Regions from separate parts of the Priestia sp. 10L35 genome, predicted to be linked through region 2. Evidence: riboswitches for the same ligand, from Rfam matches in the RefSeq annotation. Region 2 holds a riboswitch; each other region holds the start of a gene.
What was found. A riboswitch is a leader RNA that binds a small molecule or an ion and turns the genes downstream of it on or off. The one in region 2 is predicted to bind thiamine pyrophosphate.
Positions count from the first base shown of each region.

Region 1: another riboswitch for thiamine pyrophosphate. It lies ahead of thiM (hydroxyethylthiazole kinase); the one in region 2 lies ahead of AC1DEF_RS24400 (thiamine phosphate synthase).
Region 3: another riboswitch for thiamine pyrophosphate. It lies ahead of AC1DEF_RS19035 (acetylornithine deacetylase); the one in region 2 lies ahead of AC1DEF_RS24400 (thiamine phosphate synthase).

Region 1 covers NZ_JBFTKA010000002.1:648,901-659,561, forward strand. The annotation lists gene AC1DEF_RS09280 (pyridoxamine 5'-phosphate oxidase family protein) at 1-204, shown strand, start outside; gene thiE (thiamine phosphate synthase) at 232-876, opposite strand; gene thiM (hydroxyethylthiazole kinase) at 890-1,696, opposite strand; TPP riboswitch at 1,770-1,878, opposite strand; gene AC1DEF_RS09295 (S-Ena type endospore appendage) at 1,971-2,813, opposite strand; gene AC1DEF_RS09300 (S-Ena type endospore appendage) at 2,951-3,334, shown strand; partial or broken gene AC1DEF_RS09305 (exosporium glycoprotein BclB-related protein) at 3,534-4,427, shown strand; gene AC1DEF_RS09310 (MFS transporter) at 4,510-5,727, opposite strand; gene AC1DEF_RS09315 (TetR/AcrR family transcriptional regulator) at 5,824-6,423, opposite strand; gene AC1DEF_RS09320 (hypothetical protein) at 6,595-6,753, opposite strand; gene AC1DEF_RS09325 (GNAT family N-acetyltransferase) at 6,746-7,210, opposite strand; gene AC1DEF_RS09330 (hypothetical protein) at 7,381-7,887, shown strand; gene AC1DEF_RS09335 (UDP-N-acetylmuramoyl-L-alanyl-D-glutamate--2,6-diaminopimelate ligase) at 7,985-9,484, opposite strand; gene AC1DEF_RS09340 (DNA-3-methyladenine glycosylase) at 9,947-10,555, shown strand; gene AC1DEF_RS09345 (sugar phosphate isomerase/epimerase family protein) at 10,624-10,661, opposite strand, start outside.
Region 2 covers NZ_JBFTKA010000009.1:60,775-71,435, reverse strand. The annotation lists gene AC1DEF_RS24455 (SpoVR family protein) at 1-650, shown strand, start outside; gene AC1DEF_RS24450 (antibiotic biosynthesis monooxygenase family protein) at 774-1,103, shown strand; gene AC1DEF_RS24445 (Rrf2 family transcriptional regulator) at 1,170-1,601, shown strand; gene AC1DEF_RS24440 (NADPH:quinone oxidoreductase family protein) at 1,654-2,649, opposite strand; gene AC1DEF_RS24435 (nucleoside hydrolase) at 2,829-3,773, shown strand; gene AC1DEF_RS24430 (amino acid ABC transporter ATP-binding protein) at 3,808-4,542, opposite strand; gene AC1DEF_RS24425 (amino acid ABC transporter permease) at 4,573-5,277, opposite strand; gene AC1DEF_RS24420 (amino acid ABC transporter substrate-binding protein) at 5,261-6,082, opposite strand; gene AC1DEF_RS24415 (fluoride efflux transporter FluC) at 6,406-6,822, shown strand; gene crcB (fluoride efflux transporter CrcB) at 6,823-7,212, shown strand; gene AC1DEF_RS24405 (hypothetical protein) at 7,260-7,475, shown strand; TPP riboswitch at 7,638-7,739, shown strand; gene AC1DEF_RS24400 (thiamine phosphate synthase) at 7,861-8,484, shown strand; gene thiO (glycine oxidase ThiO) at 8,468-9,595, shown strand; gene thiS (sulfur carrier protein ThiS) at 9,592-9,795, shown strand; gene AC1DEF_RS24385 (thiazole synthase) at 9,801-10,568, shown strand; gene AC1DEF_RS24380 (thiazole biosynthesis adenylyltransferase ThiF) at 10,565-10,661, shown strand, end outside.
Region 3 covers NZ_JBFTKA010000005.1:146,694-157,354, forward strand. The annotation lists gene AC1DEF_RS19010 (ferredoxin) at 1-243, opposite strand, end outside; gene AC1DEF_RS19015 (ABC transporter substrate-binding protein) at 330-1,340, opposite strand; gene AC1DEF_RS19020 (ABC transporter permease) at 1,337-2,080, opposite strand; gene AC1DEF_RS19025 (ABC transporter ATP-binding protein) at 2,077-2,841, opposite strand; gene tenA (thiaminase II) at 2,834-3,505, opposite strand; gene AC1DEF_RS19035 (acetylornithine deacetylase) at 3,511-4,788, opposite strand; TPP riboswitch at 4,903-5,005, opposite strand; gene AC1DEF_RS19040 (MupG family TIM beta-alpha barrel fold protein) at 5,221-6,231, opposite strand; gene AC1DEF_RS19045 (PTS transporter subunit EIIC) at 6,228-7,589, opposite strand; gene AC1DEF_RS19050 (MurR/RpiR family transcriptional regulator) at 7,678-8,532, opposite strand; gene murQ (N-acetylmuramic acid 6-phosphate etherase) at 8,545-9,450, opposite strand; gene AC1DEF_RS19060 (DUF6612 family protein) at 9,606-10,661, opposite strand, start outside.

The DNA.
Region 1 (10,661 bases), on a different contig from region 2:
GGATATGGCGATCAATACTTAGAATTATCTGGTACAGCTGTTCTTCGTACTGGTGATCAATTAAAAGGGCGTATATGGAATGATCACATGAAAGAATGGTTTGACGGTCCAAATGACCCTGAGTATGTTGTTCTTGAAATTACGCCGAACGAAATTCGCTTTATGAATGAAGGCGAAGAAACTCCTCAAACTGTTCAGCTATAATAAAAAAGCGCACACTGTGCGCTTTTTTTATTTTCCTACCGCTTCTTTCAATTGAGCTGCTTTTTCTTTTGGAGACGCTGCTAAGCTAATCGCGGTAATAATAGAAACGCCATCTGCACCTGCTTCTACTACTTGTTTGGCATTTTCAGGCGTGATCCCGCCGATTCCTACAATTGGAAAGTCAATATTCTGGTTTCGCACTTCTTCAATTAACTTTGTACCTTGCACTGCTTTTGCGTCTTTTTTTGTAGAAGTAGGAAAAACAGGTCCCATTCCTACATAATCTGCCCCGTCTTTTATCGCTTGCTGCAGCTCTTGTACATTATGAACAGAGACGCCTACAATTCCTTTTCCTATTTTCTCTCGAACAATATGAGCTTTTTCATCTTCTTGTCCAATATGAACGCCATCTGCTTGTAAGCGGATCGCTAAGTCAAGATCATCATTCACAACAAAAGGAACGCTGTGCTGCTGACAAATTTGCTGAAGTTCCTTCGCCAGCTGATATTTCGCTTCTCCTGTTAGGGCACCTTCGCCTTTTTCACGGAATTGAAACACAGTAACTCCGCCTTCAATTGCTTCTTTCAACACTTCTCTCGGATCTTTTGTACAGTTATTGCTGCCCATTATAAAATAAACTTGCAGCAACTTTTTGATTTCTTCATTTGTCATTTTCCGGCTCCTTTTAACGTTGATGTACTCTTGCATATGATTCAATATCCTGCCCAGATAAAAGATGAAGCTGATTTAACAGCTCAATTTGAAAGCTTCCCGGCCCTTCTTCACCTTTTTTCTCTGCGGCGATTTCACCCGCCACTCCGTAAAAACTTAAAGCAGCAACGCTTGCCTCGACATATTCTTTTTCTACAGCAGCGAAAGCTCCTATAATTGATGTCAGCAGACATCCAGTCCCCGTCACTTTCGTAAATAACGGGTGACCGTTGTCTACTGTATACGTTTTGTTTCCATCTGTGATTACATCTTGTTTACCCGTGATAACAATCACCGTATCTAATTTGTTCGCTGCTTTCTCAGCAAGTTCAATGACGTCTCCTTGCCCTTCTAATGAATCAACGCCTTTAATGAGCCATGACTCGCCTACTACATTCGCAACTTCAGCAGCGTTACCACGAATAACTGCCATATTTAATTCTTCTACAAGCTGACGTGCTACTTCTGTACGAAACGGTGTCGCTCCGGCTCCTACAGGATCGAAAATAACCGGCACGCCATTTTCATTTGCTGATTTTCCTGCTATTCTCATCGCTTCTACTTCCTGAGCCGTCAGTGTACCCATATTTAAGACAAGCGCTCCGGCGATTCGTGCCATGTCAGCCACTTCTTCTTTCGCATAAGCCATAACAGGTGAAGCTCCTAGTGCAAGCAGTCCATTTGCTGTAAAGTTGGTTACCACAACATTCGTAATATTATGAACAAGCGGACTTATGTCTCTTACTTTCTCTAATTGAGCTGAAATTTTACTAATATCCATGTTTTTTCACTCTTTTCATTTAGTTTTAACACTGCAAAAAAGACAAAAAAGCACCTTGCATGCGCAAAGTGCTTTGGTATGTACTCACATTCCCTGCGCTGGCATTATCCAACAGGTTCAAATGGTCAACAGGCGTCCCTGTACTCTCAGCCTGCCCCGCGCAAGCTCCCATACTATTCTTGTTACGTTTAAAGTTTACTATTAACCTTTTTTATTTGCAACCGTTTTACTGTTTTTGAGCGTTAATGAGACTATTCAACATCTTACATATGGATTAAATTTCATCTCTACTTTGAAGATCTTTACTGTTAATACAGATCACGGCATCCTCTGTTGCGATAACATTCAAACAAAGCGATACAATAGCAAAAAAACTGTAGTTTCTTTTTTGTTGCTTTTTAAACACAAAACATTCGCAATGAGAACTTGCCAATTCACACTCAACTTTACTATTTTCAGACAAACACAACCATACTGAAAGAATCTCGTCAAAATATACATGTGTTGAAAAAAAAGTACCGTTTTGTTTTTTTAGTTTTACTTCTATAAAGCCTTCAATAAGAATATGAACATTTTTTAACGTGACAGTTTTATCATCAATTTGTACCATGCGACTTTTACGGTTGTTAACAGCCGAAACTTCTGTATACTTTATTTTGTCTTTTACTAGGTGGCATACTGGTTTATGTGAAAAATCAATTTCACTAGCGGGAAGAAGATAATTTAATTGAATACTACATTTACCTTTGTACATATCTCCTTTTTGCTTTTGAATTGAAATACTAAAGACGTTACTAAGCGTTAAAGTATGAGCTCCTTTGCGAAGAATAATAAATCTTTCTCCTTCATTAATATCCAATAGCAGCTTGTTTGTATTTAACTTATCTATGGTAAGATTAAGTGTACAACTAATTCCAGATATGTTGTCTGCTCTCCAAAGTATATAGTTAGAATTTTGGAATCGATTAACGTAAAAATCACTACAAATTATATCTTCTGCAGGAACCCCTTCTTGAAATTCTTCTTGAAATTTGATCTCCGATGATGTTTGGATCCAATCTTGTACGACAGGTGTTGAAATCGCAATATGCCTATGATTAAGTGGGGATTCAGCCATACTCCCACCTCATTTATATTTTTATATTTACATTATGTTTATTTTAATTTAAATATGAATAAAGTCCCGTGAACATGCACCAAAAAATAGTTTTCTCATTTTATAAACTATAAAAAATAAAAGAAGGTGTGAAATAAATGGGATGTAACTCAGATAGTAACTCAGCGATTTTGGGAAATTGTTTTAACCAAACGGAATACGTGAAGGATCAATTATGTACTCAGTTTACAATTGCTCCTGCCGCTGCTCCTGATAATACAGTTGTTGTTTACCAAGCCATAAACGAGTCAGTGGTCGCTTCTTTTGTTCTACGCAACACTGGAACAGTCGCTTTTACAGTAACTGTTACAAATGCAGCAGGAACAGACATTATAGGTCCTGATCTTGAAATTGCTCCAGGTGAATCTTTACTAAGAACTGTTGATAATTTAGGATCTATTTCTATTACAGGTCCAATCCCACCTGAAACCGCATCAGCAAAAGCTAACCTAGATATTGTAGTAAGATATACATTAAATTAAGTTGTTTAAAATCACTGCAGAATATTAATTTTGCAGTGACTACCACCTTATCTGCAATTACATAAAGCCCATTTAAATAAACCTATGCTCTTAATATAAATAAACTTACTGAATACGTTATAATAAATAACCTTTCTTTCAATATAAATTAAAAGAGGTAATCAAAATGGACGACAAATGCTGCAATTCTAGACCAATCGGTAGCTGTTTTTGCAACGGAATAACCGGAGCTACCGGCGTTACCGGAGCTACCGGTGTCACTGGGGCTACCGGTGTCACTGGGGCTACCGGTGTTACTGGGGCTACCGGTGTCACTGGGGCTACCGGTGTTACTGGGGCTACCGGGGCTACCGGCGTTACCGGAGCTACCGGTGTTACTGGGGCTACCGGCGTTACCGGAGCTACCGGCGTTACTGGGGCTACCGGTGTCACTGGGGCTACCGGTGTCACTGGGGCTACCGGTGTTACCGGAGCTACCGGTGTCACTGGGGCTACCGGTGTTACTGGGGCTACCGGCGTCACTGGGGCTACCGGTGTTACTGGGGCTACCGGCGTCACTGGAGCTACGGGAATTGCCATTGGAGGTGCGATGATTCCCTATGCATCAGGTACAACTATAACCGTTACTACTATTGTAGGGGGGCTAGTTGGGACCAATGGACTTATAGGATTTGGAAACTCTGTTTCAGGAGTTTCTATCGTTGGAGGAACAATTGATCTTACCGGGGCAAGCGGGACACTTCTTAACTTTGCATTTTCAGTTCCTAGAGATGGCACTCTTACAGCCATCGCAGCTTATTTTAGTACAACATTAGGTTTAAGCTTATTGGGTACTACAGTAACGATTACTGCCCAGCTATACCGTTCAACAACTCCGAATAATATCTTTTCACCTGTTCCCGGAGCATCAGTAAACTTAACGCTTTCAGGAACAATTGCCATCGGAACTACTATAAACGGAATCACTCAAAATTTAAATATACCTGTTACATCCCAAAATCGATTATTAATGGTGTATTCAGCAACTGCTACAGGTCTTTCCTTAGTTAACACTATTACAGGTTATGCCAGTGCGGGGATAACGATTGCCTGATCATAAGAAAACCACGAAAACCCACTGCTGAAATTAACAGTGGGTTTTCGTTTTTTATATGTTACTAGCTTTTCGTTACCTATTATTTCTCTTGAACGGTTTGATTTCTCACAGCTGTTTTTCGATCTTTCCCTGCCCCTAAAGATAAAAGAAAACAAAGCAGCAGAACAAGTGCAGCCGATACGTACGGATAATTAATGTTTATATCAAAAAGAAAGCCTGCTACAACGGGTCCAATAATATTCCCAAGACTTGTATAAGCAGAATTTAGTCCGGCTACATACCCTTGGTCGTCTTGTGCCATCATCGACATTTGCGTGCTGATTGCCGGACGTAAAATATCTGTTGCTAAAAAGACGATGAATGTCACAACAATAATAAGCCAGTACGTGTGCACAAACAGCGTAAGTAAAATAAAAAGTCCCGTCATCATCAAGCAAAACGAAATCACTCTTTTTTCACCAAACTTATTTAAAATCCAGCCAAAAATCGTAACCTGCACTACGGCCCCCGCAATAGAGCCAAACGTAATAACAAACGCAATATCTTTGGGCGTAAAGCTAAATTTATGATCAACAAATAGCGAAAAAATCGTTTCATAATTGGATAATCCAAACGATGTCACAAAAACAATAATTAAACTTAAAAAATAAGGTTCTTTATAGGAATTCATAAGCTGGAGTAGCAGCCGATCTTCTTTTGGATTCTCATTGTTTGAAACAGCATGATTTTGTACAGGACGAGACTCTGGCAAAACAAAAAGCGTAATCACTGCAGCCAAGCCGCCTGCTACTGCGGCCATATAAAATGGTACACGCATGCCGTATTCAGCTAAAAAGCCGCCAATACCAGGTCCAATAATAAATCCTGTTGTAATCGCCGCCGTCACATAGCCCATTCCTTTAGCACGTTCTTTAGCAGACGTCACGTCCGCTGTATAGGCCATAACAGCAGGCATAATAAGCGCGGCCCCGACCCCGCCTAACATTCTCGATACAAATAATAAAAGAGGTGTACTTACTGAACCGAAGAACCATTCAGACAAGGCAAAAACAATCATTCCCGCTACAATAATTTTCTTTCTCCCTAACGAATCTGATAACCGTCCCGCTAAAGGTGAAAACAGAAATTGAGTCAGTGAAAACACCGCTACTAAAAGCCCCATCACGCTGCCGTTGATATGAAGCTCCGTCATATATGTTGGCATAATTGGAATAACGAGACCGATTCCTGTAAAAATAATAAAAATGTTTAGCATGAGCAGCAAAATCGCCGCTCGATTTCTTAACAATAATGACATATAAACCTCCTGATTACAAAAATACTGAACGTTCGGTCTATAAAAATACAAAATAATGAGGGATTACTCATTACCGCAATAAGCATCCCCGATTATTTAAGAAGACCTTGCTATAATTCCGTTTAAAAATACATCGATTGCTGAATGGTAAAGCTGCAGGGCATTTTCCGTGTTCGTTTTTCGAGACATGCGGCTCATTCCAACAAACAGCCCTTCTAAAATCACTGCAAGCTGTTCTGCATTTTTAGGAGAAAACTCTCCTTCATCAATCCCTTTTTGCAAAAGCTCCCGGTTAAACTCCACGTGTCGTTTCACCATCTCATCAATTCGCTCTTCGATGTCGCTGCCCTTTTCCTCGTTGTTAAAAAACTCATCGGCGGCTTTCGTAAGAGGATGATTTAAATCATCTAAAATGATTTGCTCCGCAATTCCAAAAAGCTTATCTCTTGTTGTTTTGTAAAGAGACTCTCTTTCTTTCCAGTTTCGTTCCCACTCGAGATCCCATTCGTCTATTAAATAGAGAAAAAGCCCTTCTTTACTTTTAAAGTGATAATAAATATTCCCTTTACTGCTTCCCGTAGCTTCTACAATTTCCTCAATAGATGTAGCTTTATAGCCTTTTTGAGAAAACAATGCTTTAGCGGCATCTGCCACTTTTCTTTTGGTTTGTTCACTTTGAAGCTTTTTTTTATTCAAGCTATTTCCACCGCCCCGCACATTTATTATTTATACTGAACATTCGTTTTGTATTATCTGACACCTATACTACATAGGAAAATCCTTTTTGTCTAGTGAAAAAACCTAGTTTATACCTTTTTATATGAATTATGACAAAACAAAAAACAAAGAGGTTGAGACATAACTAAATCAACCGCTAGAAGCCACTACATATATGAAACCTACGTTCACGTTCACCATCACCATAAAAAATCCGAACGATGAATCAAGATTCTTCATCAAGAATCTTGATTCATCGTTCGGATCTTCTTTAACTAAAATACGTTTGTCCCATCCTCTTTTAATCATTCAATTTCTTTGTCATAAATACACTGTATGGATCTTCTTTGTAAGTAGAAAACGGTTCGCCCTCGTAAAATCCAAAACTAGCGTACAGCTTTCTAGCCGGTTCAAAAGCAGACGCGGATCCTGTTTCTAAGCTTAAGCGTCGGTACCCTCGTTTTTGCGCTTCATTTATTATGTACTGCAGCAGCTCTCTAGCAATTCCTTTTCGCAAATGAGCTGCGGCTGTTCGCATCGATTTAATTTCTCCGTGGTGCTCATCTAACTCTTTTATAGCCCCGCATCCTGCTAGCTGGCTGTCTTCCCACACGCTCCAAAACGTAATATCACGGTGTTTTAAGCTTTCAACGTTTAGAGCATGAATACTTTCAGGGGGTGAATGTAAGTTCATTCCTTGAAGGTGAGAACTTACTAGTTCAATAACTTCATTGTTCGTTAAGTGGTCTCTTTTTATTTTAATCATTTTCTCTTCCTTCCTGCTACTAAGGGGTGGTCAACTGCAAGCCGACTTATGAATAAATTCACTGCCGACCTTTAAAAATCCTTTTATACACTCCCTTCTTTTTCTCCAGTTATTAAAACCGACTTTGCCAAGCAGATTTTTCATACATTGTTAAACGGAGGTGAAATTCGTTGAAGAAGGTTTTATTTTGTCTTGTCCCTCTTTTGTTTTTATTATCCGCCTGCTTTAGTGATCCTGTTCAAGATGATTTAATCGACTATAACAACCAAGATTTAAAAAAAGCCGCTCAGCTTGAAAAAGAAGCGATTGACGCATACGATTCTGTTACAGGCGCTAACTACACAAGTGACGCAGTGATGTATGATACGATGACGAGTGAAGTCATTCCTACTTATCGTAAATTTGTTGACGAACTGGAAAACATCGATGTAGAAACCGACGATCTTCGAAAGGTTCATGAAGGCTATATAAAGGCTGCCAATACCCAGTATAACGCTTTCATTAAAATTGTCAGCGCTTTAGAAAAGCAGGACCGCAACCTTATTGCTGAGGCAAATGCTATGCTTGATGAGGCACGAAAAGGCATACGCGATTACAATGCAGCTATTAAAAAGCTGGCTAAAGAACATGATGTAAAAATTGAAGAACCAAAAACACAGCGAGAAAACAGCCTATAGTTTTAATGCAAAAAGAAGGTCTCTAAAAATAGTAAGAGACCTTCTTTCGTATGCTGTTTCAATTTCTCCACGTTCGTGCGATAAATGAAGAAGAGTATTAAGAAATATTGCTTAACGATGCATAATAAGAGGCAATAATCTCTTCATCTGAATGCGGAATTTCGTTGCCTTTTACAAGCTGAGCGCCGTTAATACAGCCGCTTGTAAGTAAAATAATGTCATTCGGCTTTCCTAAAGAAAGCGACTTTAATACTCCTTCTGTTCGAGTAGGGGCACGGTGAATATTACTTGCGCTTGGATTTGAAAAGCCTGTCATTACTTGATCTACAATTACGTTCGGATCATGATGACCTGGATGATCAACAGTTACGACAATTTCATCAGCTTTTCCTTCAATGACACGCGCCATTTTAGGCATTTTATTAAAATCTCGAATGCCAATGCCTGCAATCATGACAATTAGCTGGTTATACTCCATCTTTTTTACTGCTTCTACTAGACGCGTAAGGGCAACAGGCGTATGGGCATAGTCTAAAATCACTTTTTGGTTATTAGGACCTTCTATCACTTGAAAGCGCCCTTCTGGACTTTCCAATTGAGGAAGCACGCTAATAATATCCTCAATGTGGTATTCAAAGTGAAGAGCTGTACCAATGGCTGCTAGCACGTTAGCAATGTTGTAATCGCCATATACAGGCACTGCTACTTTGTATGACTGTCCTTTATACAGTAAATCAAAGAAAGAGCCCCCTTCTTTGACACTAATATTTTTTGCTTGCAGAGTGGCCTCCGCATTATTTAATAAGCTATACGTGACTTTAGGTCCTTTAAATAGCCTGCTTAAGTCTTTACCCATGTCCTGATCATCTATATTAATAACGGCATGTTTTGCCTGCTGAAATAATTTCATCTTGCACTTTTTATAGTGTTCAAACGTTTTATGATACTCTAAATGCTCTTCTGAAAGATTTGTGTGAATGGCTACATCAAAATAAATATTTTCTACTCGCTGCTGATCAATCGCAATTGAAGATACTTCCATCACTGCCGCTTCATCGCCTCTTGTATACAAATCATAAAAAATTTTATGCAAGTCTATCGATTCAGGTGTTGTAGGGGTACTTTTTTTATAAACTAACTTCTTCTTTGATGACCAAATGCCGGTCGTGCCAATCGATCCTGTCGGCAATTTTAAAAGAGTTAAAAGCGACCTTACGTAAGCTGCTACGGTTGTTTTACCATTTGTACCTGTAACGCCAATTGTCTCAATCTTTTCATCCGTATAATCAAAATACATTTTAGAAAAAGACGCCATTACTTTGCGAACGTCGTCAACAGCTAAAAACGTACAGTGAGAATACTGAGTGCTTAAAAGATGCAGCTCCTCAATGCTTGTCCCAAAGACTGCTACGGCTCCTCTAGCTATAGCTTCTTTAATATATTGATGTCCATCTTCATTTTCACCTTTTATACTAAAAAATACTGATCCGTCGTGAACCTGCTTTGAATGATATGTCAGATGGTTGATCGTTTGAGATGCAGGCCCAAAAATATGTTTAATTGATAAGTTCATTAATGTATCAAAGTGGATGTTCATAGCTATTCCTCACAGTGTATAAATTTTATTTTTAATATGTTCTAAAATCCCTTAAATACTCTTTGAAGGATATTTTTTCTTTATTTCCATTTATAAAGAACTTTCTACAATTCAATCTTTTTATTTTGCTTTCATGTGTAGAACGAAAATAAAGAAAAGACGGATCACTAATTTTTAAAACTAAAAGCATGTAAAATATGGATGAACTGTGTATATCATACCAGCAACAAATGCGAAGTATTGTAGTAAAATATTCCCCCTATACGTGCAAAACGAAACCATTCTTTAAAATAAAATAATTTCATAGAGTAAGTTGAATCATGATAAATACTTGAACGTGGAGTAAGAAAGATTACTGTATTAATCAGTGCCTTCCTTTGCAAAATAACAAAGAAAAGATCATAATAAAACATGCGCATAACAGCGTGAATGACTCTGTTTTGAAAGGATGGACTACAGCAAATGACGCGTTCTCTTTTAGCGATTGAACCACTTCCTCTTCTATTTTATCAACAGCCTACACTTGAATTAGCTCAGTCGCTGTTAGGATGTCTTCTTGTTCACGAAACGGCAGAAGGAACTGCATCTGGTTTTATTGTAGAAACTGAGGCTTATAAAGGGCCTTTCGACCGAGCAGCTCATAGCTTTAATAACCTGCGCACAAAAAGAACGGAGGTAATGTTCGGTCCTCCTGGTCATGCCTATACGCATACAATGCATACACATTGTTTACTCAATGTTGTAAGCAGCGACATCAATTGTCCAGAAGGCGTCCTCATTCGAGCTATTGAGCCATTTAGCGGAAAAAATTTGATGAAAAATAGACGTCGAGGGATGGAAAACGAAACAAATTGGACAAACGGTCCTGGGAAACTAACAAAAGCACTAGGGGTTTCAATGGATTTGTACGGTCATGATTTAACCAGCCCTCCTCTTTATATTGCTCGTGGCTTCACTCCTTCAGAGATTTCCGCCGGACCTCGCGTTGGCATTGATAATTCTGGTGAAGCGAAGGATTACCCTTGGCGCTTTTGGATTGCCAATCACCCGTTTGTATCGAAATTCAGGTGAACAAAAGGCGAATTGATTTATTAACGAAAATAAAAGAAGCACCTCTTTTTAGAGGTGCTTCTTTTTGCTTACGCCCACCACATTTGTGAGGGAGTTTCTTCAATTA
Region 2 (10,661 bases):
AAACAAAAATTATGAATGAAGGCTGGGCTTCTTTCTGGCATCAGCGCATTATTCGAGAAATGGACTTAACGAGTGATGAAGCGATAGAATTCGCCAAGCTAAATGCAGGGGTTGTGCAGCCCTCTAAGACGGGAATCAATCCATATTATTTAGGTTTAAAAATCTTTGAAGACATTGAAGAACGCTACAATAATCCAACAGAAGATATGATTCGCCGGGGCGTGGAGCCGGGGTCAGGAAGAGAGAAGATGTTTGAGGTACGTGAGGTTGAATCAGATATTTCCTTTATTCGCAATTACTTAACAAAAGATTTAGTCATGCGAGAGGATATGTACTTATTCCAAAAACAAGGAAAAGACTATAAAATCGTTGACAAAGAGTGGACAGAAGTTAGAGATCAGCTTGTTAATATGCGCGTAAACGGCGGATTTCCTTATATCACAGTAACCAATGGAGACTATCTAAAAAATGGAGAGCTCTATTTAAAACATTGGTATGAAGGAATTGAATTAGATGTCAAATACTTAGAAAAAGTGGTACCGTACGTTCATCAGCTTTGGGGCCGCCCCGTTCATTTAGAAACGGTAATGGAAGGCAAGCCAATCGCCTTTACGTATGATGGAAAAACAGTGCATAGAAAACATTTGTAAAAAAGAAGACCGCTTAAACAGCGGTCTTTTTGGGCTTCTGTAACTTATCCATATAAATTGAAAAAATAAAATTACTATGCAATAATCGAATGAGAATTACTTTCATTTAGAAAGGAAGATAAGATGTTTGTTGTAAACGCAAGTTTTGAAACAGAAAAGAAATTTGAAGAACAGCTCACGCAAAAAGCTAAGAAAAACAAAACAGAAATTGAGGCAGCCAAAGGAAATTTATCGTTCGAATGCTGGAAAAAAGATTCTGCAGATAAAGTTGAATATGTCTTTGTATCGAAGTGGGAAGACAAGCAGTTCTTTCAAGCGTGGATCTCAAGAGAGGAACATGTGAACGAACATAAAGAAGCGAATAAAAAGAAAACGAAAGCATTTTCTAAAGCTATGGAAATCAAGAAAACGATGCGTTTTTATGAGGCGGTAGAAGAGGACATTCTTTCCTAAAAAAGCATGCTTGACTTTCATAAATGTTGTAACTATAATGATTACAACAAATTAGGAGTGAGAGCAATGAAAATTAGCAGTCGATTCACCGTGGCCGTTCACATACTATCTTTAATTAAAGTAGATAGCAGTCATCTTAGTACTTCAGAGTGGATTGCTAGCAGTGTAAATACAAATCCTGTTGTTATAAGACGAGTAATTGGGATGTTAAAGAAAGCTGGACTCGTAGGTGTAAAAGCCGGAGCTGGCGGAGCTTATCTATTGAAAGATCTAGAAGAGATAACGTTGCTGGACGTTTATCGAGCGGTGGCGGCAGTGGAAGAAGGAGAATTGTTTCAAATGCATGAAAATCCGAATGTGGAGTGTCCTGTAGGAGCCAATATTCAAAGTGTTCTTGAATTGATTTTAAAACGTTCTCAAGATGCCATGGAACAAGTCTTAGCGGATGTGACCATGAAAGAATTAGTGACGGATTTAATAGCAAAAATAGATGCATAATAACATGCTTCTGTTCGTAAAAAAACGGAGAAACCTAGGTTTCTCCATTTTTTTATAGCTTCACAATTGTTCGTCCTCGAGCTTGTCCTTTTAATAAAGTCGGAAGTACCTCAGGGAGCTGTTGTAGTGAAATTTCTTGCTGAATGAAAGGTTCGAAGCTTTCAGGCTTAAAGTCATTAGCAAGTCTATTCCAAATCTCTTTTCGAGTAGGCATTGGACAGTAAACAGAATCGATACCTAATAAATTAATCCCTCTTAAAATGAAGGGAAAGACTGTTGTTGGCACTTTGCCTCCAGCCGTTAGCCCGCTGACCGCTACAGAGCCTCCGTACTGAATTTGACTGAGAACAGAAGCTAGAGGCTCTCCGCCCACAGGATCCACCGCAGCGGCCCATTTTTCCTTGCCTAATGCTTTTAATTTGCCGTTATAAACATCTTCACGCGCTACAATAGAGGAAGCGCCAAGCTCTTTCAAATAAGCTGCTTCCGAGCTTTTTCCCGTACTTGCTTCCACTGTGTAGCCTAATTTTGAAAGAATGGCAACTGCAAAGCTTCCTACACCTCCCGTAGCGCCTGTTACAAGCACAGAGCCATTAGATGGACTAGTATGGTTTTCCTCTAAGCGATGCACAGATAAAGCAGCTGTAAAGCCAGCTGTTCCGATAATCATTGCTTCTTTTAACGTTAAATTTTCAGGGAGAGGGACAATCCATTCGCTGCGTATGCGCGCATACTCACTATAGCCTCCAAAGTGTGATACGCCAATGTCATAGCTTGTTGCAATGACATGATCACCTTCTTTAAAATCAGGGCTGTCAGAAGATACAACAACTCCTGCTAGGTCGATTCCTGGAACAAATGGGTAGCTTGTCACAATATTTCCGTTTGCGATGCTGGCTAAGCTATCTTTATAATTCACCCCTGAATAATGAACGCGAATAAGTACATCGCCTTCTGGCAAATCGTTTAGCGTCAGTTCTTGGACGGACGCCTCCACTTGCTCTTCACTTTTTTTATCTACGATTAATGCTGAAAATGATTGCTCCATTTTATTTCTCCTTTCTATAATGAGATGTATATATCTATACATAGACTACCTTATTTCTATACCCATTATAGAAAATAGTAAAAGAAGTTCCTAATACTTTGATTACGAAAGAGATTATTTCATTATAAAATAGCGGTATAGCTATTAGTTAGCAATACATAGAAAAGAGGAGAAGAGAAATGAGCACAAACATATATTTTAACCATGATGCAGGCATTGATGATTTAGTATCGCTTTTTTTACTGCTGAAAATGGATGATGTAAAGGTAACAGGGGTATCTGTTATTCCCGCTGACGGATATCTAGAGCCAGGTATCAGCGCAAGCCAAAAGATTATTGATCGTTTTGGAAGTTATGATATTGAGGTCGCTAAATCTACTTCACGCGGTATGAATCCATTTCCAAAGGAGTGGCGCATGCATACGTTTTATGTAGATGCACTGCCGATTTTAAATGAAAAAGGGGAAGTACAAACAAAAATAAATCAGCTCCCTGCTCATGATCATTTAATCGAGACATTGCAGCACACAGCCGGGAAAACAACTTTATTGTTTACAGGACCGTTAACAGATTTAGCAAGAGCATTGGAAAAAGCGCCGGAAATAGAAAAGAAAATTGACAAGTTAGTATGGATGGGCGGTACATTTCAAGAAGTAGGAAACGTGCAAGAGCCCGAACATGATGGAACGGCGGAGTGGAATGCTTTTTGGGATCCAGAAGCAGTAGCGAAAGTATGGAAAAGCAAAATTAAAATTGAGATGGTTGCTTTAGAAAGCACGAATCAAGTTCCCTTAACGCCCGCTATTCGTCAAATGTGGGCTTCACTTCGAAGATATGAAGGAGTAGACTTTGTAGGGCAGTGCTACGCGGCTTGCCCGCCGCTTGTACACGTTGAAACCAATTCAACATATTATTTGTGGGATGTACTCACAACAGCATTTACAGGGAATTCAACACTTGTGAAGGTAAAAACCGTTTCGAGTATTGTGCATACAGAAACACCGAGCCAAGGAAGAACAGAAATTTCCGAAGAGGGACGACCTGTAGATGTCGTATATGATGTCACAGCTGAAGCATTCTTTACGTACATTACAGATTTGATGAAAAAAGCAGTAGCCAAATAAAGAAAAAGGTTGCACATGAAAGTGTGCAACCTTTTTAATGAATCATATTCAAGAATTGACGTGTCCGCTCTTGTTGAGGATTTGAAAATATTTTATCTGGTGTCCCTCTTTCCATAATGACGCCTTGATCCATAAAAATAACTTCATCCGCTACTTCACGGGCAAAGCGCATTTCGTGAGTTACCACCACCATCGTCATTCCTTCTTTTGCCAAGTCTTTCATGGCTTGAAGAACGTCTCCTACAAGCTCAGGATCAAGAGCTGAAGTAGGCTCATCAAACAGCATAACTTTTGGATCCATCGCCATTGCTCTGGCGATGCCAACGCGCTGTTGTTGTCCGCCAGACAGCTGGAAAGGATAAAAGTCGAGCTTGTCTCCTAAGCCAACTCGTGTTAATAATTCTTTCCCTCTTTTTTCTGCTTCTTGAGTGGAAACACCTTTTACAATTACAGGACCTTCCATAACATTTTCAAGTGCAGTTTTATGAGGAAATAAGTTATAGTTTTGAAAGACCATACCTGTTAGGCTTCGAAATGAAGTAATGTCTTTTTTACGAACAGGCTTGGTAAAATTCATGCTTTTTTTATCAAGTTCAATCGTACCGTCTGTTGGGATTTCTAACAGATTTAAGCAACGTAAAAAAGTTGTTTTACCGGATCCAGAAGGGCCGATTAATACAATTACCTTGCCCTGTTCAACTTCCAAATCAATCCCTTTTAATACTTGCAAATCACCGAATGATTTATGCAAATTTTTGATATTAATCATATAAAAAACTCCTTTAGCTACTTGAAACGGTTATTTAGATACGTAACGATCTAGTCTTATTTCAATGCGTCCTTGGATAATGGATAAGATTGTGCACATAATCCAGTACAAGAGCGCTGCTTCACTATAAAGAAGTAAAAACTCATAGTTAGTTGAAGCAATTTCTTGAGCTTGACGGAACATTTCAGAAACAAGAATAAGCGATGCAAGTGACGTGTCTTTAATAAGACTAATAAAAGAGTTAGATAATGGCGGAATCGATACACGTGCTGCTTGCGGTAAGATAATCCGTCTTAACGCTTGGGAATAGGTCATACCAAGTGAGTAGCCAGCTTCCCACTGTCCTTTAGGAATAGATTGAATTGCTGCTCGGATAATTTCAGATGCATAAGCACCTACACTTAATGAAAATCCAATAACAGCAGAGATAAATGGATCAATTGTTATATCTAAGTTAGGTAATCCGTAGAAAATGATAAATAATTGCACAAGCAAAGGCGTTCCACGAATAATTGAGACATATACACGTGCAATCATGTTTAATACCTTACTTGACGACAAGCGAGCAAGTGCTGTTAAAACAGCTAACACAATGCCTATGGCAAAGCTTATTAATGTTAGTGGAATAGAATATTGAATAGCTCCCTTTAGCATTGGTAAGAGAGATGATTGAGCGATTGAAATCAATTGATTCAATCGCTCTCCATCAGGAAAAATATTATTTAGGAGAAACATCTTCGCCAAACCATTTCTTAGAAATTTTTGCGTATGTTCCGTCTTTTTTCATATCTTTCAATGCTTTGTTTACTTCATCCACTAACTTACCGCTGTCTTTTCTAAACATAAAGCCGCTTGCAGCACCATCGGATTTTTCATCCGCGATTTTGATAGGTGCGTTAGGGTGCTTTTTCTTATAGTCAAGGAACGATAATTTATCGTTGATTGTAGCATCAACACGGTTTGCGCTCATTAGTTCTACTGCTTGAGCAAAACCTTCAGCACTCGTAATGTTTGCACCATAAGATTGAGCCATGTCTTTATAGTTACTTGTTAATGACTGTGCTGATTTTTTTCCTTTTAAATCTTTAAATGATTTGATATCTTTTTCGTCTTTACGAACAATTAATACAGCGCCTGACTGGATGTATGGATCAGAGAAATCGTATTTCTTTTGACGATCTTCACGAATACCCACTTCGTTAGCAATCATGTCAAAGCGTTTAGCATCTAATCCGGCAAACATGCCATCCCACTGTGTTTCTTTGAACTCAGCTTTTACGCCAAGACGTTTAGCTACTTCTTGAGCCAATTCTACATCAAACCCAGTTAGCTTTTGTTTGTCATCATGAAAAGTGAACGGAGGGTATGTACCTTCAGTTCCAATTGTTAATACGCCATCTTTTTTCACTTTATTATATAAATCCTCTTGTGAAGATTTATTGTCTCCATTGTTTGCTTCATTTTTTGAGCTAGAACCGCATGCGGCAAGCACAACTGTGAAAGCTAATAGTAGCGACAAAAGTGCAGCAAATTTCTTCATTTTCTAAACCCCCTAGTATTCTGATAGGAAATGATACTCTGTGATACTAAACAAGAACACAGCAAAAGTCAACAAAAAAAACTTATACGATTAATGTGACTTAAAATAAGGGAAATATACCTTCTATACACGGTTTGTCATAAGGATACAGAAAGATTTTAAAATTTGGATTAAGTGGATTTTTAAGGGAGATTTGAGGAGTAAAAAGGAAGTTTCATGCGACGATTTTCTCTTTCATTTTTTCATGACTTTTGGTGCAATAAACATATAGTTAAATGTTAAGGTAGAAATAAATTCCTTATGGTACACTTAAAGAAGAATTTATGAAACGGAGCGATATGATGAAAGCCATAAACTTAATCTCAATTGCCTTTGGTGCTATCGCTGGTACATATGCACGTTATTTGCTGAATCTTTCCTTATTATACACGGGCTATCCAATAGGAACGGTAATTGAAAACCTATTAGGAAGCTTCATACTAGGCCTATTAACAGGATTTTTTGTGTGGAAAAAGCCAAAAGAATGGATAAAGCTTGGACTAGGAGTTGGCGTGTGCGGCGGTTTTACAACGTATTCAACGTTTGCAGGAGACGTCATTTCTCTCACTCAGCACCATTTATTTTGGGGAGCCATTTATGTAATTGTCTCTTTAGTAGGTGGAATCCTTCTTGCTTTAGCAGGCTATCTATGCGGTGAAGCGGCAGGGGAAAATTTAGTGAAAGTACATGAGGTGAAGTAAATGAGCATAGTGAGCTTGGCACTTGGCGGGGCAGCTGGAGGGATATGCCGTTATCTTTTGGGTTTAAAAGTTACAAAAATAGTTTCAAACCCTCCTTTTCCAGTATCAATGCTGTTTGTAAACTTGCTCGGTGCGTTTGGCCTTGGTCTTTTTTACGGTAGTTATTATGGAAAGGTTCCGAGTCATGCTTATGATGATTCAATATTTTTAATGATTGGCATTGGGTTTTTTGGTGCCTTTACCACTTTTTCAACGTTCAGTGTGGAAACCGTACAGTTAATTCGAGAAAAATCTTATCGAAAAATGTTGGCGTATGTGGGGATTTCAGCATTTGGAACAGTTGGTTTATTTACAGTCGGTTTACTGGCAGGAACGTTTTTATTTAAGTAAAGAGAACGTTTCTAGTAGGGAAAAACAAAAAGACGGAGAAGTAGAGAATGGATAGAAAAGCAGAAGTTTGGAAATACATTTTGTTGATTGTAGCTGTTGCAGGTCAGATCATCGGTTTTTTATTTTTATTTATAAATGTTGTCGCGGCATTTATTTTTTACGGTTTTTATATTCTAACTTTTATTATGTTACTCCTGCTGTTTATATGGGATCGGAAAAAGGAAAAAGACAAAGAAGAATTTGACGACTATACCGATTACTAACCATATAAAAAGCAGAATGATGCGGTGCGCCGGGCCTCTTACTTACTAAAGAAGCTTAAAAGATACATCTATAAAAAGAAGAGAGCTGTAAGAGCATAAAGAGATATTGTATTTACATCTAGTTGTGTTATAATTTTAAGTGCGAAAACAAAATCAATAAATAGCAATCACTAGGGGAGCTTTTTGAAGCTGAGACGAATGTATTTCGGACCCTTTGAACCTGATCTGGTTTGGACCAGCGTAGGGAAGTGGTGATCATGTTTACATAACGATGCATGCTAACCACTCTACGTTGTAGAGTGGTTTTTTGTATGTAATAAAACCCTCTACACAAGATGAGGTGATTGAAATTTCTCTTTATTCTGAATAGAAAGGTTTCGATCATGTGGATATTCCTAAATTTCATGTCATTACAACAGATAAGCAGCCAATCGAAGAGCTTCAAAAAATTTTAACGGCTATCGCGCCTTTTGCGGGCGCCGTTCATATTAGAGAAAAAGAGAAAACGGCAAAGCAGATTCAATGTTTACTAGAAAGCCTGCCATTTTGTCGCTCTAAAATTATTTTGAATGACCGAGTTGATGTAGCGCATGCTTTAAAAGCAAAAGGCGTACAGCTTGCCTATCATAGTTTAGACGTTTCGGTTGTTATAGACGCATTTCCTTCTCTTATTGTCGGAAAATCAGTTCACTCTGTGGAAGAGGCTTTAGAAGCTGAAAAAGATGGTGCTCACTACATTCTATACGGACATATTTATTCAACACATTCAAAAAAAGGATTAAAAAGTCGAGGGATAGCAGCACTAAAAGAAGTAGTAGACGCTGTGCAGATACCGGTTATTGCCATTGGAGGAATTACACCTGTAAATGCCAAAGAGGTGCTTCAAACAGGAGCACACGGTATAGCTGTGATGTCTGGTGTCATGCTTGCGCAAGATCCCCTCAAAGCGATTAAACAATATTCTCATATATGGACATCTGGAGGTGGAGAAAATGAAGCAGCATTATGATGTACTGTTAATCGGAGGAGGTATAATCAGCTCTTCTATCGCTTATCATTTGTCAAAACAAGGAGCGTCAGTAGCTATTCTTGAACGCAATCAAATTGGTTGTGAAGCTTCAAGTGCAGCCGCTGGTATTTTAGGTGCTCAAGCTGAAATTGATGAAGAAGGTCCTCTTTTAGACCTTGCTATTAAGAGCAGAAGCATGTTTCCTGAACTGGTGAAGGAACTAAAAGAAAAAACGGCCATCGATGTAGAGCTCATTCAAAAAGGCTTATTAAAAGTCGCTGTAACAGAAGAAGATGCACACGTATTAAAGAAAAAAGCCGCTCAGCACCACCGGTGGGATGAACATGTAAGATGGATCGATGTAAAAGAAGCGCGTTTGTTAGAACCCGGGCTCTCTCCAGACATATACGGAGCCATTACAATACCGGGAGACGGCCAGCTAGCTCCGGCTAAGTTAACGCAAGCTCTTGCTCATGGAGCCTTGTATCACGGAGCAGATGTATTCGAATACTGTGACGTTCATTCTCTTATTATGGAAAATGAAACAGTAAAAGGTGTACAGACGTCCAAAGGCTCTTTTTATGGAGAAAAAGTAGTTATTGCAGCAGGCTCATGGGCTAAACGCTTTATTTCTTCTGAACATGTAGGTCAGGTGTTTCCCGTAAAAGGGGAGTGTATTGCTCTTCAAAGTCATAAGCCGCTGCTTTCTAAAACGATTTTTTTAGATGAAGGTTTTTACTTAGTGCCTAAGACTGGTGGAAGAATCGTAATCGGGGCAACTAAGCTACAGCATGATTTTACCAAGACGGTTTCTGCACAAGGTATTCAATTTTTGCTGAATAAAGCTTCTGCGCTTCTGCCGGCTATTAAAGAAGCCACATTTGAAAAAGCATGGGCTGGTCTTCGTCCGCAAACAAATGATGGCTGGCCTTATTTAGGAGAGCATCCTGAAATAGCGAATCTACACATGGCGTTTGGCCACTACCGAAACGGTATTTTATTAAGTGCTGCAACTGGAAAAATTATGGCTGATGCTTTGTTAGGGAAAAAGCTGAATCATTCATTTTTTACATCATTTCAGCTAACAAGAGTAATGGAGGGAGTTCATTGAATCTAATCATTAATGGTAAGACCGTTACTTTTGGAGATGAAATTGAAACGGTCGAGCACTTGTTGCAGGCTCAGAACCTGCATGAACGAGTGGTAATTGTTGAGCTAAACAAGAACATTTTGCAAAAAGAAGAACATAGCGATGCATGCTTAAAAGATGGCGATATATTAGAAGTTGTTTCATTTGTCGGAGGAGGATGAAGAGTATGTTAAAAATTGGACAATATACATTTAATTCACGTTTATTATTAGGGACAGGGAAATTTCCGGACTTTACGACTCAGCGTCAAGCGGTAGAAGAGTCAGAAACAGAAATTTTAACATTTGCTGTGAGACGAATGGATATTTTTGATCAAAATCAGCCTAATTTATTAGAAGCGCTTGATGTGAAGCGTTTCACTCTTTTGCCTAACACTGCTGGAGCAAAAAATGCAGAAGAGGCCGTACGTATTGCTAAATTAGCAAAGGCTTCTGGACTTTGTGACATGGTGAAAGTAGAAGTAATTGGATGTGATAAAACGCTGCTTCCTGATCCAGTTGAAACATTAAAAGCCAGTGAAGAACTGTTAAAAGAGGGCTTTACCGTTTTACCTTACACATCAGATGATGTTTTACTTGCGCGTCGTTTAGAGGAGTTAGGCGTACATGCCATTATGCCAGGAGCTTCGCCTATCGGTTCAGGTCAAGGTATTATTAATCCGTTGAACATGCGTTTTATCATTGAACAATCAACTGTTCCAGTAATTGTAGATGCAGGTATTGGAACGGCTTCAGACGCAGCTCAAGCTATGGAGTTAGGAGCAGATGGTGTGTTATTAAATACAGCTGTTTCAGGAGCAAAAGATCCTGTGAAAATGGCTCGTGCTATGAAGTTAGCGATTGAAGCAGGACGAGCAGCATTTGAAGCAGGACGTATTGAAAAGAAACAATATGCAACGGCAAGCAGTCCAACAGAAGGGATGAGTATCGGTTGATTAATCGTTATTCCCGCCAAGAATTGTTTCAACCTATTGGAAAAGGCGGACAGCAGCAAATTCAAGAAAAGCATGTTCTGATTGTAGGAGCAG
Region 3 (10,661 bases), on a different contig from region 2:
TTCGAATTTTGTTGCATCTCCATAAAAGGGCTGCTCTGCAACTTTAATCGAGTCTGTTGGGCATCCTTCGTACGCTTCCATCATCTCATCTTGCTGATGTTCAGGAACCTCTTTTATTCCTTCGTTGTTATCTAACAACGCATAAGCAAGACCTTCTGAATCATAATCATAAAGATCTGGTGCGCTCCCTCCACATGCTCCGCAAGCAATACATGTTTCCTTATCTACCATCGTAAAAGCCATAAAAAAACCTCCTTTACCTTTTCACTTTCTCGTTCAGAAAGTTACGTTCAGTATAAGAAGGTTTTTTTAAATTCGTCTTAAATTATTTACTTAGATTCTCCGATATTCTCAAACATTTCATCTACATTTGGCTTTTTCTTAATTAATCCTGACTCTTTTAACCAGTCCACATTTGACTGCCATGATTCTTTCGTTTGACTGCCAAATCCGTGTTCAGACTTCATTTTCGGAAGTAAAATATTTAAACTTTTTGTTTCCACGTCTTTTTCAAGAGGGAAGTTTGATTTATCTTGGTTATCTAATAGAATTTGAAGTGATTCTTTTGGATGCTTCTCTGTGTACTCATATCCTTTTGTCGCAGCACGCCAAAACGCTTTAATCGTATCAGAATCTTTTGCCCATGTTTGATCCCCAGTAACTGCCACTAGCTCATAGTAAGATGGTACGCCGTAATCCGAAGGATCAATGTCAACCGTTTTGTATCCTTTTTTGTGAAGCAATGGTACTTCATGATTAATATATGCCCCTATTACGGCATCTACTTTTTTACTAATCAGCGATGAATTTAACTCAAATCCTACGTCTACTAGTTTGACTTTATTCGGATCTCCTCCATCGCTTTTCACCATTTTCTTTAGAACAGACTCGCTTAATGGTGTTCCGCTGTAGCCTACTACTTTTCCTTCTAAATCTTTAGGACGCGTAATACCGCTATCTTTCAGCGCCACAACTCGGTTTAACGGAGACCTTACGATTGCTCCTACCGACTTTACCGGCACATCTTCATTTGCTCGTGCCATTGCTACATCAGGCTGATAATAAAGGCCGAGCGTAACTTTCCCCGCAGCTGCTAAATTAAGCGAGTCTGTTGGATTAGCAGGAAACTGTACTTTTACATTCAGCCCTTCTTTTTTGAAATATCCTTTTTCTTGTGCAGCGTAAATGAAGCTGTGCACTGCATTTGGATACCAATCAAGCATAATTGTAACGTCTTTTAATTTTTTACTGTCACCAGCTTTATTTTCCTTGTTCTGACCACAAGCAGCGAGCATCAAAACAAGCATCAGGCTTAAGCCAATTACAAACCATTTTTTCATTCTGTTTTCCTCCACTTTAATGAACGTTTTTCAAAACCTACTACAATAATAAAGAATAAAATACCAAGCGCAGATAAAATTACAATTGGTGCAAATACACCAGCTGCATCAAACTGTGTCATCATACGACGACTGAAATATCCTAAGCCTGCTTGTGCACCTAACCATTCGCCAATGGCAGCACCTATTATACTAAAGGTAACCGCTACTTTGAGCCCTGAATAAAAATGAGGCAGTGCAGAAGGAATGTTCAACTTAAAGAAAATATCTTTTTTTGTTGCTCCCATCGTTAACATGAGTTCTTTTAACTCTTTGTTTGTGGAACGAAGCCCGTCAAACGTGCTAACGGTAATGGGAAAAAACGTAATTAATACGGTCACAATCACTTTGCTCCAAATGGAGTAGCCAAACCAGAGAACAAATACAGGAGCAATGGCAATGGTCGGAATCATTTGTGACGCAATAATAAGCGGATAGAAAGCACGCTCAATAAGCGAGCTCCAATTCATCCACACGGCCAGCAGAACCCCTAGCACAACGGATATAACCAGCCCAATTACGACAATAGATAACGTAGCTGGTAAATGCTTAAACAATAAATCCATTCGCAAATCCCAAAGCTTCGTTAAAATACCGGTGGGCGTTGGTAAAATAAACGGATAGTTTACAATGCGTGCTCCAATTTCCCAAGCAACCAGTAAAATGACTACTAATATCACTGAAGCTCCGTACTTTTTCATGTGTTCACCTTCGATCTAAGCTGTTCAATTAAATAATCTTTTACGTCAAGCACACGCTGTTGATTCAAATCTTTTTGCGTTCGAGGTCTGCTAAGCGGCACTTGAATCTCTTCAAGATGACTTACCGGCTTGTCTGAAAAGATAAAAATACGATCTGATAAAAAAAGCGCTTCGTTTACGTCATGAGTGATAAATAAGATGGTGTGCTTACGCTTTTGCCATTGTTCAAGCAGCCATTCTTGCATCGACAAACGCGTAATGGCATCAAGCGCACTGAAAGGCTCATCTAAAAGCAGTACGTTAGAACCGCTTAATACAGTTCGCAGAAAAGAAACACGCTGCTTCATCCCTCCAGATAAATCACTTGGAAAACGATTTTCATACCCTTTTAAACCAAACTCTTCGAGCAGCTGAGATACTTGCCTATGAGCACTTGCTTTTGACACATTGTGAAGCTCAAGCGGCAGCGCTGCATTGTCTAAAATCGTGCGCCACGGAAGAAGCAAATCTTGCTGCGGCATGTAGCCTACTTTTCCAAGCCGCTTTTCATAAGACTGTCCGTTAATCACGATATCGCCTTCACTCTGCTGTTCAAGACCTGTAATGAGACGAAACAACGTACTTTTCCCAGAACCGCTCGCTCCAACTATACTGACAAACTCGCCTTCTTTCACGTCTAAGTTTAATGATGTTAAAATCGGTTGATCACCATTTTTGTACGTAAAACTGACGTTTTGAAAAGATAACACAGACTTATTCATGAATTGGCCACATCGCTTCGTTATAAGCCATATCCCAGAACATATACTCAAAACGCGTTGTATTTAAGAAAATTTCTTCGAGCTTTTCTAACTCCGCTTCTGATTTGTCTTCAGTAAGTGAGTCGAATAAATTAATACACCATGTCGCTAGTTCTCCAAATTCTTCTGAGCTATACATTTCAATCCACTCACGATAAAACTCATTGTTAGCTCCGGGCTTTTCACTGAGTTCTTTTCCTATTTCCCAATAGCTCCACATACAAGGCAAAAGAGCCGCCACTAATTCAGCTAATGTTCCGCTTTGACCAACGTGCAGCATATAGTGTGTGTATGCAAGCGTTGTAGGAGATGGCTGCGCTTTTTCTAATTCTTTTTCGCTGATTTCAAATTTCTTGGCATACTCACGGTGCAGGCTCATTTCTTCGTTTAATGTAGAATCCAAAAGTGCAGCAAATTTCCCCATCGTTTGAACATCGGTAGCTTTCATGGCTCCAATCGCAAATAATTTAGCATAATCAATTAGGTAAAGGTAATCTTGAATCATGTAAAAGCGAAACTTCTCCTTTTCAAGCGTTCCGTCTCCCATTCCCTGTACAAAGGGATGATTATGATTTTGACGCCAAATAGGCTGCAGCTTTTCGTATAATCGTTCACTAAATTTCATGATGATCACTCCTTATGCGTATGCAGCCACGTATAAATGAACTGCACCATCACTTTTGTATATTGAATAAGCTGATTCATATCTAATTGTTCATTCACAGCATGTGCATTTGCTAAATTTCCCGGACCATAAATAGCTGCCGGAATTCCCGCATCAGCTAGCCAACCGCCATCTGTTACGCTAGTTGACACATCGATTGGGGGCTTTTTCCCTTCAATTTGTTCGTGAGTATGTGCAAGCAGCTGCACTCCTGCATGACCTTCATCAATTTCTAATGACGGAAAGATTTCTCCTCTGTCTTCAATCATTGATGTGCCTCCCCATTCAAAGGTTGGCAGATTATCTTTTAACCATGGATCTGCTTTTGCAATAGCTAAAATGTATTCTTCCACTTCTTTTGATACTTGGTCGTATGATTCATTAGGATAATAGTGAACGGTGATCCACAGCCTGCATTCATCTGCAATAAACGCAGCATGCCTTCCGCCTTCGATTACTGCTGGGTTAATCGTGTTTGTTCCTGGCAAAAATCCTGGATAGCTCTTTGTAACAGCCCAGTGGCGCTCCAATTCTTGTAGCCCTCCGATCACTTTTGCCATCTTTTCGATAGCGCTCGCAGCTAACAGCCCTCCTCCAGCATGAATCATGCTTCGGCGTGTACCGTCATGATAGGTTTTGCTGCTTTTTATCGTAATCCATCCTGTGATTACTCCGCCTTGACCTTGAATATGTAAATCACTCGTATCGGCTACAAGCGCAAAGTCAGCTGTATATCCTTTCTGACAGCATTGCAGCGTACCTGCTTCTCCCACTTCTTCTCCTACAACGGATTCAAAAATCAAGTCTCCCGGCAGTTCAATTCCTGCTTCCGTTAAAAGCTGCACTGCAAATAATGCTCCTGCCAAGCCGCCTTTCATATCAGCAACTCCGCGTCCGATTATCATATTGTCTTTTACCACAGCTTCAAACGGATTTGTCCCCCACTTTTCATTTTCTTGTACCTCAGCAACATCCATATGCCCGTTAATAATCAAGCTTTGATAGTCAGCTGATTTTTGTCCTTTTAACGTACCTACTACGATGGGATCGTTGGAATATAAGTCCCACATATCGATGGAAAAACCGCAGTTTTTAAGGAAATCTGCTACGTAACGCTGCGCTTCATGAGAATTTCGTGCAGGAGGCGCCGGCGTTTTATATGAAACAAGCGTTTTTACTAACTGGATTAGCTCCCCTTTGCGCTCCTCTACCTGTTTGACAATCAAATCAATTGTTTCTTCCATGTATGACACCTTCCTTTACGCATAAAAAAACACTTCTTTCGCAGGAAAGAAGTGTTTTTGTTTATATACAAAAAATTATTATAACGAGTTCGTAAGGAAATACCATACAAAACATCCATTACAATACCTCTTTCCTACGCTAGTATTACCTAGTTCAGGTTATAAGGGTTAAGACTTCTCGTCTCTCTCAGCTTAGAAAGCACCCCTAGTGGCGTTGTATCTCTATAAAATTAAACGATTATCATATGTTTACCTGTAATAGTTTTATCATAGTAAAGCGTTTTATTCAATAGAAAGGTTCATGATTCAGCAATGAAAATAGTTTCCTTTTTAGTAAAATAAAAAGCACACACCTTTTTTAAGCAGTGTGTGCTCTTTACTTTTATAAGCTTACTAGTTAGCGGCTTTTTTAAAAATACGCGGTTTTTCCATTTAGACAGTGACAAGCTCAAGTTTTTGCCCCGGTCTCACTAACGAAAGCAGCTCATGATCTTCTTCTATTACATACCCAATCACATTCACATTAGCATTTGCAGGCAAATTCGTTTTAGCTATTTGAACCTCTCCTCTGTAACGTCCGTAGCCACCATTGTCCATTGTAATTGCTCCCATTCTGCGCTCTACTGTATGAAATGGCGGTACTGGTTTTACAGATCGAGTATCAACTAAACGCAGAACGTCTTTTGATACATCCGGACGCACGCTGTATGTTCCCTCTATATGAGGTGAACGAATGCGCAGCGGAATAATACGGCTTTCTTGATATTGAACCAAACGCTTTAATAAACTTGAACCGGCGCATGGATCTCCAATATAAACCTCTGCTACTCCGCATCCGTATAAATCTACTGCAGAGGTAAAAGGACATCTATTACGGTCTTTTTCTCTAGTAGGAAGACCTTGATAAATAGGGCCTCTTTTTTCGTCTTCTCCAGGAATATAAGCGCAGACTGGAATACGAAGTTCATTAAATAAATCTGTCTGCTGTTGAAAAAACGTTTCTTCAAGCCCTGTTTCAGGCCGCGGATAAAAATTATGCCATGCAAGTAGCTGATGATGATGAAGACCTGCAGATAAGAGTGCTTCAATTTCTTGTTTGGATAACGTACTTGCATTAACAGCAATATAAAATTCATTCGCAAGCGAAAGAGTTTCTTCTGCGCTAAAGCCATCGTCTAGTCTAATACCAGATACGCCAAGTGAAGATAGCGACATAAGGCTTTCAATACCTAAATGAACTGGCGTATGCTTAGATACGTCTGCATACACGCTTATTCCACAATCTCTAGCCACATGAAGCAATTCTTTTGCCCGTTCAGCCAAATCCCCTTTTTCTTCTGGAATGTGAAGCGAAGTGAATGCACGTGTAACCCCGCACTCACTCGCTTCTATTAATTTTTCGGGGGCATCACTATCATTTAAATAAAACGAAATACCGATCATTCAAACTCCCTCGCCATTTCATCGTTAAATCCAAAGAAATAGGTACAAACAAAGCCTGCTGCATAAGCAACAACTAATCCAAGTAAATAAAGAAGAATTTGATGCGCATGAACTAAAAACGTAAGCGGTAAACCTGATACCCCCACCGCTACAGTTGCAATATGAAAGTGCGCCTGAAACGCTCCGCCGATTCCAGCTCCGAGACAAGCGGTTAAGAATGGACGCCCTAAAGGAAGTGTGACTCCAAAAATAAGCGGCTCTCCGATTCCAAGCAGCCCTGAAGGAAGAGCGCCTCCAATTGCTCGCTTTAAACGTTTTTTCTTCGTTTTGATATAAATAGCAAAAGCAGCACCTACCTGACCGGCTCCGCCCATTGCTAGTATAGGAAGAAGCGGATCATCTCCAATTGAATTGATAAGCTCTAAATGAACAGGAGTAAGACCTTGATGCAGTCCTGTAATGACAAGCGGCAAGAACGTTGCTCCTAAAACAAAGCCTGCTACAACTCCTCCAACCTCTAAAACTCCTAAAAGGCCTTTTGTGATTCCATCTGAAATCAAACCTCCGATTGGCATGAACACTACATACGTAATAATGCCTGTAATTAACACCGTAACGGTCGGTGTAATAATAATATCCAGTGACTGAGGGACAAATTTACGCACTCGTTTTTCCACTACGGCCATAAAGATTGCTGCAAGCAATACGCCTATTAAGCCGCCCCGTCCCGGCAAAAGTGCTTCACCAAAAAGTTTAATATCAGCTACGGTAGGATTAATGACTAAAATACCGGCTAAGCCTCCTAGAGCCGGCGAACCACCAAATTCTTTTGCCGCATTAATACCTACTAAAATACCAAGATAAGCAAATAAACCGCTTCCGATAACGGTTAAAAGAATAGCAATCTGTGAATCTGCCGGAAGCCACTTCGCTTGAACAGCTGCTTTTGTCACTCCGGTGATAAGTCCAGATGCTACAAGAGCAGGTATTAACGGAATAAAAATACTCGCAATTCGGCGAAGCAAGAGCTTAAACGGCGTTGCATTTTTTTCTTTCAGCTCCGATTTCCGCTGAGCCGCACGATTTTCTAAATTAATACCGCCAGATTCATCAATTAACTTTCCAAATTCCTCTGTTACTTTGTTTACTTTTCCAGGACCAATAATGATTTGCAGCGTTTCTTCTTCAACTAATCCAAGTACGCCTTCAAGCTTTCGTATATCTGCCTTTTTTACAATTGAATCATCTTTTACAGTCACGCGCAGCCGAGTCATACAATGCGTATACGCTTCAATATTTGATGCTCCCCCAAGCATCTCCAAAATAACCTTTGCTAATTGATGATTATCTACAGACATGTTAATCCCCCTTTGTATTTTCCTCTTAGATGGACACGGTACTGAGGAAACAGACCACAAAACCCTCTTTTGTAATCGTTTTCTTTTTTTATTTCTTAGTTTTCAAAAACTGAATGGCATCCCTTGTTTTATCAATATACTCAATCGTCTGGTCATACTGCTGCGCTGCAATACTTAAAAATAACACATCAATCACATAAAGCTGGGCTAAACGAGACGATGTAGCTGCGCTTCGAAACGGCGCTTCTTGAGAATAAGACGTATACAAACAAATATCAGCTAAAGACGAAACGGTAGACTGTCCGTACTTGGTTAAGCTAATCGTCTTTACTCCGCGATTTTTAGCTAAAGATAAGACATTGCTTACTTCAGGAGTCTCCCCTGAAAAAGAGATGCCCACAACTACATCGTCTTTACTTGCATTTGCGATAAGTGTAGCTGCTAGATGGCTATCTGCAAAAGCAGTCGCATTTTTATTAATTCGAAGAAATTTTTGCTGCGCATCCATAGCAATAATATGTGAAGCACCGATTCCAAAAAAATGAATGTTTTTAGCTTCAATCAGCGCCAAAACAGCCCGCTCTGCTTCTTTGTAATTCACAAGCTCGGCCGTATCACTTAGACTTTGAATGCTGTTGCTTGCCGTTTTTTTGACAATAGATTGAATCGTTTCATTTGTTTCAATATCGCGGTATCCTTGCTCCGTATCTCTAGCTAAATCACCGGCTACTCTTACCTTTAATTCTTGAAACCCGCTAACCCCGATAGATTTACACAAACGAATAACAGCAGCACTGCTCGCATTCGCTAGTCTACCTAGTTCCCCAGCCGTACTGTTTACCACAGTATGCGGGTTGTTTAAAATATATTCAGCAATTTTCCTCTCCGAATCAGGAAGCTTAGCCACCGTGTTTTTAATCATTGTTAATCCGCCTGTTGACATCGTTTCTCTCCTTTATACGTAATGTTCAATCGCTTTTCTCACATAACCGTCCGCATTATTCAGTAACATCTTCGCGGTGTCATAATTTTCATTTGTTTTGATCATAACCACTGCTGTTTTTACCTCATTATTTGCTTCTTCAAGCGTTCGACTTGCTTGCTCATAAGAAACACCCGTAATTTTACAAATAATACCTATTGCTCGTTCTTTAAGCTTTTCATTACTCACATGAACATCTATCATTAAGTTTTCATACGCTTTTCCTACTTTGATCATAGCCGCTGTAGAAATCATGTTGAGAATCATTTTATGAGCGCTTGCTGCTTTTAACCTTGTGGAACCTGTTAGCACTTCCGGACCTACTATCACCTCAATACTATGGTCCGCTTCTTTTCCAATAAGAGAATTACCATTGCAAGACAGCGCCACCGTTTTAGCTTTTACAGATTTTGCATATCTTAATGCACCAATCACATAAGGAGTGCGTCCGCTTGCAGCAATTCCAATGACTGTGTCTCGTTCATTCAAATGAATTTTTTGTAAATCTGCTGCTCCCAATTCTTCGTTATCTTCAGCACCTTCAACTGCTTTAACAAATGCTTTTTCTCCTCCAGCCATCAATCCCTGTACCTGATTGGGATTGGTACTGAAAGTAGGCGGGCATTCAACAGCATCCAATACTCCCAGCCTCCCGCTTGTTCCTGCTCCGACATAAATAAGCCGGCCTTCCTTTTGAAACGATTCACTTACAAATTCAACTGCCACCTCTACGTCTGGAAGTACTTTTTGTACAGCCAGCGCCACTTTTTGATCTTCATTATTCATTATGTTTAAAATTTCCTTTGTACTAGCTGTATCTATCTTCATTGTGTGTTCGTTTTGGGACTCTGTTGTTAATAACGTAAGCTGTTCATTCATCTTTTGGGCTCCTTTTTCATCATATAGTGAAGTTATGGCTATTATAATTTGTTTGAAATATAATTTCAATAATTTATTTTATTTTTTAAAATTATATTTTGAAAAACACAAAAAAAGACTTCTGGCATATAGCTAAAATCTTTTTTTATGTCTATTTATGATTGTTGAGCAAATGTTAACAGATACTCATCTTGCATTAAAACTTCGTAATCTTGTTCACCATTTCTTACGACGTGTACAGGGACTGTTTTTGCAGGAAGTAATTCAACTGGCTCACGATAGCGTTTTGCCACTCCGTTAATAAGTTCGTTTACTAACTGCTCGTTACTCAGCTCACCCGCCTGATATTTTTCTGCAAGTGGTGTCATGACTTCCGCTAATACACTTGCATCGTTAAATCCTTGAATTTCGACTTGTACGACGTACGCATCATCTTCATCACTATACGCTGCATCTTTAATTTTATATTTTGTAGATGAAAGAGCTTTTAGAAAAGCGCTGCTTACTTCGTTTAACTGCTCGTCGGTTATATTTGAGCTCAATGATGATAAAGCACCTTTAAAATTCGTTTCAAAAAACTCTACAAACGAACTCTTTTGGAACTCCCCTTTTTCTTTCACCTGTTTCTTATCTTGCTGATTCGGATGTTTAGCAACAAATTGATCTGTATTTTGATAAACAGTTGCTTGAATTAAAGCATCCACGTATTGTCCTGCTTCCTTGGCATAGGCAGCTTGCTTTTCCTTACTTGGCGTTTCGGTGCTGCTATCTTTAGAAGCAGCAGCGGCTTTTGCTTCCACTTTTGGTTTTGTTACATTGTCTAATTGGTTATATGTATACGTATACGTTTGCTTAGACTTTGAGTTTTCTGTTTTCCCGTCTACTTTAACTGAATACGACTGATTTTTTACTACTTTCTTTATTTGCTTCGTTTCTTTATCAATTGTCACAACAAGCGAAAAATCTTTTCCCTTAATTTGGTCAAGGTCTACAGCGGTATCGCTGCCTTGATTTGTTATTTTATAATAAGCTTTAGCATCACCTGCTACAATTTTTTGCTTTTTGTCTTTGTCTCCGTTAAATGTTAATACATACTCTTTGTCTTTTTCGGTGACGCCAAATTCATTTGGAAGATTTTTATCATATTTTTGATAGTAGCGTATTGGATTTTGTTGAAGCTCCATAGCGTTATTAATTAAAGCCGCAACGTA